DNA from 2 places in the Alkalibaculum bacchi genome. Region 1 is predicted to be linked to the other one. Evidence: a T-box and tRNA genes for the amino acid it is inferred to sense, from the RefSeq annotation. Region 1 holds a T-box; the other holds one or more tRNA genes.
What was found. A T-box is a leader RNA that pairs with one kind of tRNA and senses whether it is charged. The one in region 1 lies ahead of pheS (phenylalanine--tRNA ligase subunit alpha), so its partner is inferred to be a tRNA-Phe.

Region 1 (4,421 bases):
TCTTCGATAGCGATTTTTAGATAATCCTCAATCTTTTCTTGTATCTCATTTACTTCCACAATTGGAAAGACAAGATGGCGATCAAAAGTTGCTGAAACCTCTCTTGCTATTCCCATAAGGGATAAGCAATCGGATCTGTTTGCAGTTAGTTCAAATTCGACAATTTTGTCATCTAAACCTAAAATAGGTTTTACGTCAGAGCCAAGGGCATATTCCTCTTTCAAAATATAAATTCCTTCTGTATCCTCTTTATGGAGTAGAGAGGTATTCATACCTAGCTCTCCAGCAGAACACATCATGCCACAGGATTCTATGCCTCTAAGCTTTGACTTTTTAATTTTTAAATCTTTTAATTTTGCACCAATTTTAGCTACTGGAATATAGTCTCCTTGGCGAATATTGTTTGCACCTGTTACGATTTGAATTACTTCTTCTCCAACATCCACCTTTGTTACTACTAGTTTATCCGCATCAGGGTGCTTTTCAATAGAGAGAATTTTACCTACAACTACATTTGTGACCTCTTTTCCTAATTCTTCGATTCCCTCGACCTTTGTGCCAGACATGGTCATCTTTTCTTCAAATTCTTTCGTTTGTATATCATCTATTTCAACAAAGTCATTTAACCAATTTAACGATGTAAACATAAAAAACCTCTCCTTATTTAAACTGTTTTAAGAATCGAATGTCATTTTCAAACATCAATCTTAAATCTGAAATTCCGTACTTAATCATGGCAATCCGATCTAAGCCCATACCAAAGGCAAATCCGCTGTACTCTTCTGGATCAATATTGCAATCCTTAAGTACATTAGGGTGAACCATACCACAACCTAGTATTTCAATCCAACCTGTATTAGAACAAACGCGACATCCTTCGCCGCCGCACATAAAACAAGTTACATCCATTTCTGCACTTGGCTCAGTAAAATAAAATTGATGAGGTCTAAATTTTGTCTTGGTCTCTGGTCCAAATAAAATCTTAGCAAACATATCTAAGGTTCCCTTTAAATCGCTCATGGTAATCCCCTTATCAATTACTAAGCCTTCTACCTGATGGAAAACTGGAGAATGAGTAGCGTCAATTTCATCGCTTCGGTACACTCTGCCTGGTGCAATCATCTTAATAGGTAGCTTTTGTGATAACATGGTGCGAACTTGAATGGGTGATGTTTGGGTACGAAGAACCACTTCATCCGCTACATAAAAAGTGTCTTGTAAATCTCTAGCAGAATGGTCTTTTGGCACGTTTAGCATATCAAAATTATACTTTGACCATTCAATTTCAGGTCCTTCTTCAATTGTAAAACCCATCCCTATAAAGACATCGGATAATTCTTCAATGACCCTATTTAAAGGATGAAATCCACCTAATTCCTCTTTTTTGCTAGGTAAAGTAATATCTATTGATTCTTGATCAAATTTTCTATTTTGTTCGATGGATTTCATAGCTAGTTTTTGTTCTTCTATTTTACCTTCAATAGCTTCTCGAACTTCATTTGCAACTTTTCCTATGACAGGTCTTTCTTCTTTGCTCAAACTGCCCATACCCTTTAAGATATTTGTCAATTCTCCTTTTTTTCCCAAATACTTTACTCGAATTTCTTCTAACTCTTTTAAAGTATTTACAGATTGGATATCACCCAAGGCAACTGCCTGAATGTTTTCTAATTTTTCTTTCACTTTTTTACTCCTCTCCCTGTTCAATGATTATTGTAGAGTAAACCTTAGAATCTCCTTCGCCGATTCTGCGGTCGCGCCATTCGCTAAATGAAACCTAAAGCTTTCATTTACGTAAATATCTAACTCATCAATCAAATTAGCAAGCTATTTGATTGTTTCGTCAGATATTTACTACGAAAGCTTCGCTTTCGCTTAGCTCATTAGTTCGCGTAAAAAAAATCGTCTCTTGCTATAAGCAAGGGACGATTTTTATAAACCGCGGTACCACCCTAATTGATGTGAATCCTCTTTAAATGTATCGGTTTTAACCGTTAAGGTATACTGTTATTTCCACCTTAAAGCTTAAGAGCGAACTTCAATGGCCTGTTATTGTAAGTACTTCCAGCTAATGTACCTACTCTCTTTAATAAAAGATTACCCATTTACTTTTCTCCTTCATTGCCTTATTATTCTGTTTTTATCAAAGATAAACTTAAGAAACGCTTTGCAAGTTTCTCGCATTCATGCGATAGATATTATATCCATAATTTAAAAATATGTCAAATCCATCCTACAAAGTAGCTATATGATACATAATGATTGCAGCTGCTATAGATGCATTTAAAGACTCTGCCTTACCATAAATAGGAATTTTGACATGTAAATCACATGCATCTAATACTTCCTTTGAAATTCCATTTGCTTCATTTCCAATGACTAAAGCATACTTTTTCTTTGCTTCTATATTCGTATAGAAGTAATCTGTGTTCAATTGAGTGCCTACTATAGTATATCCTTTTTTTCGAATAGAGTCTATTTCCTGTAAAATATCTGCGTCCTTTTTTATATTGACATGAAATAAAGACCCCATTGTTCCACGAATGGTCTTGTCATTGTAAATATCCACACAGCCCTTGCTACAAATAATATTGTGAAACCCAGCAGCATCCCCAGTTCGAATAATGGTACCTAAATTTCCCGGGTCTTGCAAACGATCAAGAATAAGTACACTAGAATCCCTAAAGTCCATTATCTGAGGAAAGGAATTAATAGCAATGATTCCCTCTGAATGCTCCATAGAAGTAAGCTTTTCAAAGAGATGATCTTCTACCTCATATATTGGCAGGTCTTCTCTTACTAATTCACGTATATTCCTATACTTTTTTGTACTTTTAGCAGATATAAAAATCGATTTAAGTTTTTCGCCACTTTCTATTGCATCTTCGATAACTTTATAGCCTTCTAAGATATACTCTTTTGAGCTCTCTCGGTATTTTTTCATCTTCAGCTTTTGTAGGTGTTTTATAGCTTTGTTTTCATGACTTTCTATATACTGCATAGAATCACCTTAGCTTTGCAAGGAATAGAGAGTTTTATTGTCACCTATACAAACTAAAATATCGTCTTTCCAGATTTTATCTGTTGGTTTAGGAGAGATATTTAAGTGATCTCCTCTTTTTACTGCAATGACATTAATACCGTGCTTAGCCCGCAAGTCCAACTCTGCAAGACTCTTACCTCCCCATTCTTCTAGGGCGTTAATTTCCATAACACTATGGTTTGGGTCTAATTCAATTAAATCTAAGATATTGTTTGAGACGATATTGTGAGCAACTTTTCTTCCCATATCCCGTTCGGGTAAAAATACCTTGTGCACCCCAATTTTATAAAGGACTTTGGCTTGTTGTTCATTTAAGGCTTTGGCATAAACTTTTTTAATGCCAAGCTCTAGGGCATTCAAAGCAGCTAAAATGCTCTTATTAACATCTGTTCCAATAGACACAATTGCAACTTCTACATTTCTTAGACCAAGTTCCTCTAAAGTATCCATATTGGTGGCATCTGCCTGAACAGCGTACGTAACTTTATCTGATATATTTCTAATGATATCTTCTCTTACATCAATAGCTATTACATCGTAGCCTAAATTGTATAGAGAAGTGGCCAAACTGTACCCAAACCTTCCTATACCTATTACTGCAAATTGATTTTTCATCATTCACACCTACCCTACTAAAATATCTCCATCTGGATATCTATATTTTCCTTTGTGACTTGACGACTGTAATTGGGCTACGGCCAAGGCAATAGTAAGCGGCCCTAATCGTCCAATAAACATAGTTAAAATAATTACCAATCTTCCTACAGTAGTTAACTCTTGCGTAATACCCATTGTCAAACCTACTGTAGCAAATCCTGACACTACTTCATAACAGATTTCTAGAAAACTTGCATCTTCTGTAAAACTTAGAATCGCTATTGCCACGATGACAACGAAGAGTGCTATGCATACAACAGACAGGGCCCTTTTTACTACGTTGATGACAATAGTTTTTTTAAATACTTCTATCTCATCTTTACCTTTTAATACAGATACTACGGTAAGTAGTATGGTAGCAAAAGTAGTGGTTTTAACTCCACCACCGGTAGAACCAGGAGAAGCACCAATAAACATGAGTATTATAGTCAAAAATGAAGACGCTGTGGTCATAGCTCCTAGATCTAAAGAATTATAACCCGCTGTTCTAGGTGTTACGGATTGAAACCACGAGGCCAATATTTTGACATCTAATGGCAAATCTTTCATTGTTCCAGGATTATTGTATTCAAAAAGGAAAAACAAAATCATCCCCACCACAAGCAAAGCGATATTGATGATAAGTACTAATTTTGTATGGACAACTAGCTTCTTAAAACTTCGCTTTTTAAATATATCACTGGCTACAAAAAATCCCAATCCTCCTATTACGATCAGCATT
Region 2 (4,421 bases), on a different contig from region 1:
AAAATTTGTCATTTGCATTCTCTCTAACACTACAAGTATTGAGTATGACCATATCAGCCTTGTTATCTTCATCTGTAGGCTGATAACCTAAATCTTTTAGCAATCCAGAAATTTTCTCAGAATCATTTTCATTCATCTGACAACCGTATGTCATGATTTTAAAATACTTTTCTAACATTTTTCACCTCGTCTGTTTTAAAGATACATTATATCAAAATATGAAGTTGTTTTGTAGGGGTAATAAAAATATCGCAGAATTTTTGCTTTAAGGGGGAAATCTTTTAAAATGAGGTGGTCAGGTGGTCGGGTGGTCAACAAAAACTTCAAAATCAGGGAACTCGCCTTAAGGCGAGCAATTTAAGATCCTTCGCTACGCTCAGGATGACCAAGCAGTAGCTAAGGCAAAAGGCTAAAATATAAATAAAAATGAGAATTAAATTTAAAATATAATTTTTATTTAGAAAAGATTAGCTTTCTCTTCCAAACTCGCAAAATATTACCTGTTTATTATCTTTTAATCTTCACATACTATGACTAACAAGAAAAAAGGAGGTGTTAATAATGAGCCGAAGAAAACAAAAAGCAGGACTTGAAAATTTCAAGATGGAATGTGCAAGGGACTTAAATGTCAACCTAAAACAAGGTTACAATGGAGATTTGACTTCTAAAGAAGCTGGTTCAATCGGTGGAGAAATGGTTAAACGTATGGTTCGTTCTTACGAAGAACAACACATGAATAATCTTTAATAAAAATAGTACATTTAATATATATTTAGATTTATAAGTATATTAAGAAGCAGTGTTGTGGCTTCTCGTAATTATAAATCTAAACAACAAGAGCAGGGCCATTTTCGCCCTGTTTTTTTGTTTAGGTGAATGCGGGAAGCTGAAAGCGGAAAAATCATCTCGCCTTTAGGCGAGGTAAGTAAGATCCTTCGTCGCAAGCTCCTCAGGATGACAATGTAGTAGCTCGAGTCAAGGAATAACTGTTATTGGGGAACGGTGAGGGCACCGTTTCTTACCATTTGTTTTGTACATTCACATTAGCTTCATGTGTTTTCCCTCACACATTAGCTTCATGCATTTAATATATAAGTTAATGTACAAGTTAATGTATGAGTTAAAGTGTCGGAAGAATATCTCGATTATGTCTCACTTAAAGTCACCTATGGTGACTATTGGTTTTACATAGAACTTATAACATAGAACTTAGAACTGTAGCTTTAACGGAATAATCTCTTAAACACGAATTTCTTCTGTTCTAACTGAGAATATTTTTCTTTAATATCTACTAGTTCATAAGTTTTTTCTTTTAATTTCATCTTTAATTTTGCATTTTCAGATATAAGAACATCTTTGTCTTCTAGTTCTAAATCTTTTTTAAATTCGTCTATGGTATTATTAAGCTTGCATATGGTCTCATTGATCTTGCTAAAATTTGTATACATAACGTCATTTAGACTATCTAAGTGCATTGCCACTTCTCGTATAGCTAGATTATTCGCCTCATTACTAGAATTACTAGAATTTTCGTTAAAAGGTACAGGGGCCGTTTCTCCAGATATTTCATCTTCTACTGTAGGAGATTTTAGAATTTGTTTGATTTGACTGTTATTATAACCTTTATTTTTCAAATCTTTTATGTACTGAAAAGTTTCAATTTCTTTAATCGTATATTCTCTACGATTGCTCTTATCCCTTGGAACATGTATGTCAAATTCACCTTCGTAAAATCGAAGAACATGAGGTTCGTAATCTAAAATTGTAGCCGCTTCCGATATGGTATGTTTTTGAATACTCAATTTTATCACCTTTTTTATCGTAGTTTACTTGTCCATTATATTCCACATATTGCGAGGATTATATTGAAATTTGTCAGAGGAGAAAGATTTTTTTAAAAAATTTTGTTGACAATCTTTTCTGAATATTGTATATTAATATTTGTCCTCAGGGACACGTAAGATTTAAAAAGATCGAGGTGTAGCGCAGTTTGGTAGCGCACATGGTTTGGGACCATGGGGCCGAAGGTTCGAATCCTTTCACCTCGACCATTTTTTCTTTATTTTTATGTTTAAATGCAAATTTTGTGGGGGCTTTTAGCTCAGTTGGTTAGAGCAACCGGCTCATAACCGGTAGGTCCGGGGTTCAAGTCCCTGAAGGCCCACCAAGTCTTTTAATGAATAATGTATAATTAAAATACTTTTTTATTACTTATTCTTCCCTAATAACAATTAAAGTCATTAAAAACTTGACATTTTAAATGATTTAATGTATATTATAATTTGTAACTTATCGAGGTGTAGCGCAGTTTGGTAGCGCACATGGTTTGGGACCATGGGGCCGAAGGTTCGAATCCTTTCACCTCGACCATTTTTTCTTTATTTTTATGTTTAAATACAAATTTTGTGGGGGCTTTTAGCTCAGTTGGTTAGAGCAACCGGCTCATAACCGGTAGGTCCGGGGTTCAAGTCCCTGAAGGCCCACCAGTTTTTAATGAATAATTAATAGTGAACAATGTACAATTAAAATTACCTCAAATTATTCATTATTAATTGTTTATTATTCATTAAATACGCCCAGATAGCTCAGTCGGTAGAGCAGGGGACTGAAAATCCCCGTGTCGGTGGTTCGATTCCGCCTCTGGGCACCATTTTAAAAGCTAATACATCGTAAGTACTCTCCCCTATATTATATAATAATATACTGGCGTGGCTCAACGGTATAAGTAGCGAACCAAAATTTCGCTTTTTGAAATTTTACGTGAGTCACTTAGTTAGGCAAATTAGTATAGTGCATTATTATGAAATGGGCAATAAACAATATATAACATGCTGGCGTGGCTCAACGGTAGAGCAGCTGACTTGTAATCAGCAGGTTGTAGGTTCGATTCCTATCGCCAGCTCCATAATGACTTTAAACCATATCTTTAACTAGGATATGGTTTTTTTATTTTATGAATTAGTCACATATAGGATATTAAGCAATCAGGGCTTAGGTATTCCTTTTGGGGCTTAGGATTCTTCGCTTCGCTCAAGAATGACTGGGGCGCGGCTCCGTAAGTCTTTGTTTAAGTGCTGAAGTACTTTTCTGACTTTATCTTCTCCCCTAGTCATTCAATTGCTAACCTTCAACACTAGCATTAGTGCTACCAACGGTGGCTAAAGGTTTTCCCGTCCAACGAACCAACCGTCCAACCAAAAAAGGGCTAACGCCCTTTTTTTATTTAAACAAATCTCCGAACAAATCTCCTAATGTTGGATTTGCGTTTTCATCTTTATATACGCTTATGTTTTCTTCGATTTCTACTTGTTTTTCTACTTTTTCTATGGTTTCTTTAATGCTTAGAGATACTTTCTTTTTGTCATTATCAATACCTATGATTTTTACTTTTACAGTATCTCCTTTATGAAGCACAGCATCAACACTTTCCACCTTTTCATGAGAAATTTGTGAAATGTGAATTAAACCTTCCACTGTTGGTGCAATTTCAGCAAATGCACCAAAAGATACTGTATTTGTAATTGTTCCTTCTACAATATCTCCTTTTTTATTATTGTTAACAAATGAAGTCCATGGATCTTCCGTCATTTCTTTTACGCTTAATTTAATCTTTTGATTTTCTTCATCTAAATTAATGATTACTGCTTCAATTGTATCTCCTTCAGATAATACATCATTTGGATGATTTACCTTAGAATGAGATAAATCTGAAATGTGAACGAACCCATCAAGAGCACCAATATTAACAAAAACACCGTAATTCATAATGGATTTTACTTTACCACTAATCTTTTGCCCTACTTCTAAAGAGCTGAAGAAATCACCTTTCACTTTTGCATCTGCTTCGACTTTAGCTTTATGTTCTGCTTCTACTATTACCTTTTGAGATAAGATTACTTTGTTTTTCTTTTTATCAAATTCAATAATCTTCCCTCTTATTTGCTTTCCTACTAAAGATTCTAAATCTTTTACGAATTTATAATGATATTGTGAAGCAGGCATAAAGATTTCTGAGATTCCTACATCAACCATCAAGCCACCTTTTATAGCTTTTACAACTTTACCTTCTAGGATTGTGCCTTCTTCATAAGCTTTTTCTAATTCGTCTTTCGCTTTTCTCTCTTCTAGACGTAAAACAGAAAGCTCTACGCTATCGGTACCAATATTTAATACCAATGCTTCAATATTATCTTGTGGATTTACTATTGTACTTAAGTCTACATCTGAATCTTTTGTGTACTCAGATTTTTTGATGATTCCATCTGTTTTATATCCTACATTAACGATAATTTCATCTTTTGATGCAGATATTACTTTTCCCTCTACAATGCTGCCCTTTCTAAAACTTTTGAAGGTGTCCTCATAAGTGCTGTTCATGTTTTCCATATTGTTTTCTTGATTTTCCATAAAATTTATAACCT

Region 2: it encodes a tRNA-Phe, which carries the amino acid that the T-box ahead of pheS (phenylalanine--tRNA ligase subunit alpha) is inferred to sense. The anticodon was not compared.

Annotation. Positions count from the first base shown of each region.
Region 1 covers NZ_QNRX01000007.1:131,524-135,944, forward strand. The annotation lists gene pheT (phenylalanine--tRNA ligase subunit beta) at 1-647, opposite strand, end outside; gene pheS (phenylalanine--tRNA ligase subunit alpha) at 661-1,683, opposite strand; T-box leader at 1,919-2,131, opposite strand; gene DES36_RS06980 (TrmH family RNA methyltransferase) at 2,234-3,001, opposite strand; gene DES36_RS06985 (potassium channel family protein) at 3,011-3,661, opposite strand; gene DES36_RS06990 (TrkH family potassium uptake protein) at 3,668-4,421, opposite strand, start outside.
Region 2 covers NZ_QNRX01000013.1:50,884-55,304, reverse strand. The annotation lists gene miaB (tRNA (N6-isopentenyl adenosine(37)-C2)-methylthiotransferase MiaB) at 1-178, opposite strand, end outside; gene DES36_RS10300 (alpha/beta-type small acid-soluble spore protein) at 562-747, shown strand; gene DES36_RS10295 (MerR family transcriptional regulator) at 1,224-1,802, opposite strand; tRNA gene DES36_RS10290 (tRNA-Pro) at 1,975-2,051, shown strand; tRNA gene DES36_RS10285 (tRNA-Ile) at 2,091-2,167, shown strand; tRNA gene DES36_RS10280 (tRNA-Pro) at 2,294-2,370, shown strand; tRNA gene DES36_RS10275 (tRNA-Ile) at 2,410-2,486, shown strand; tRNA gene DES36_RS10270 (tRNA-Phe) at 2,575-2,650, shown strand; tRNA gene DES36_RS10265 (tRNA-Thr) at 2,831-2,905, shown strand; gene DES36_RS10260 (bifunctional 4-hydroxy-3-methylbut-2-enyl diphosphate reductase/30S ribosomal protein S1) at 3,220-4,421, opposite strand, start outside.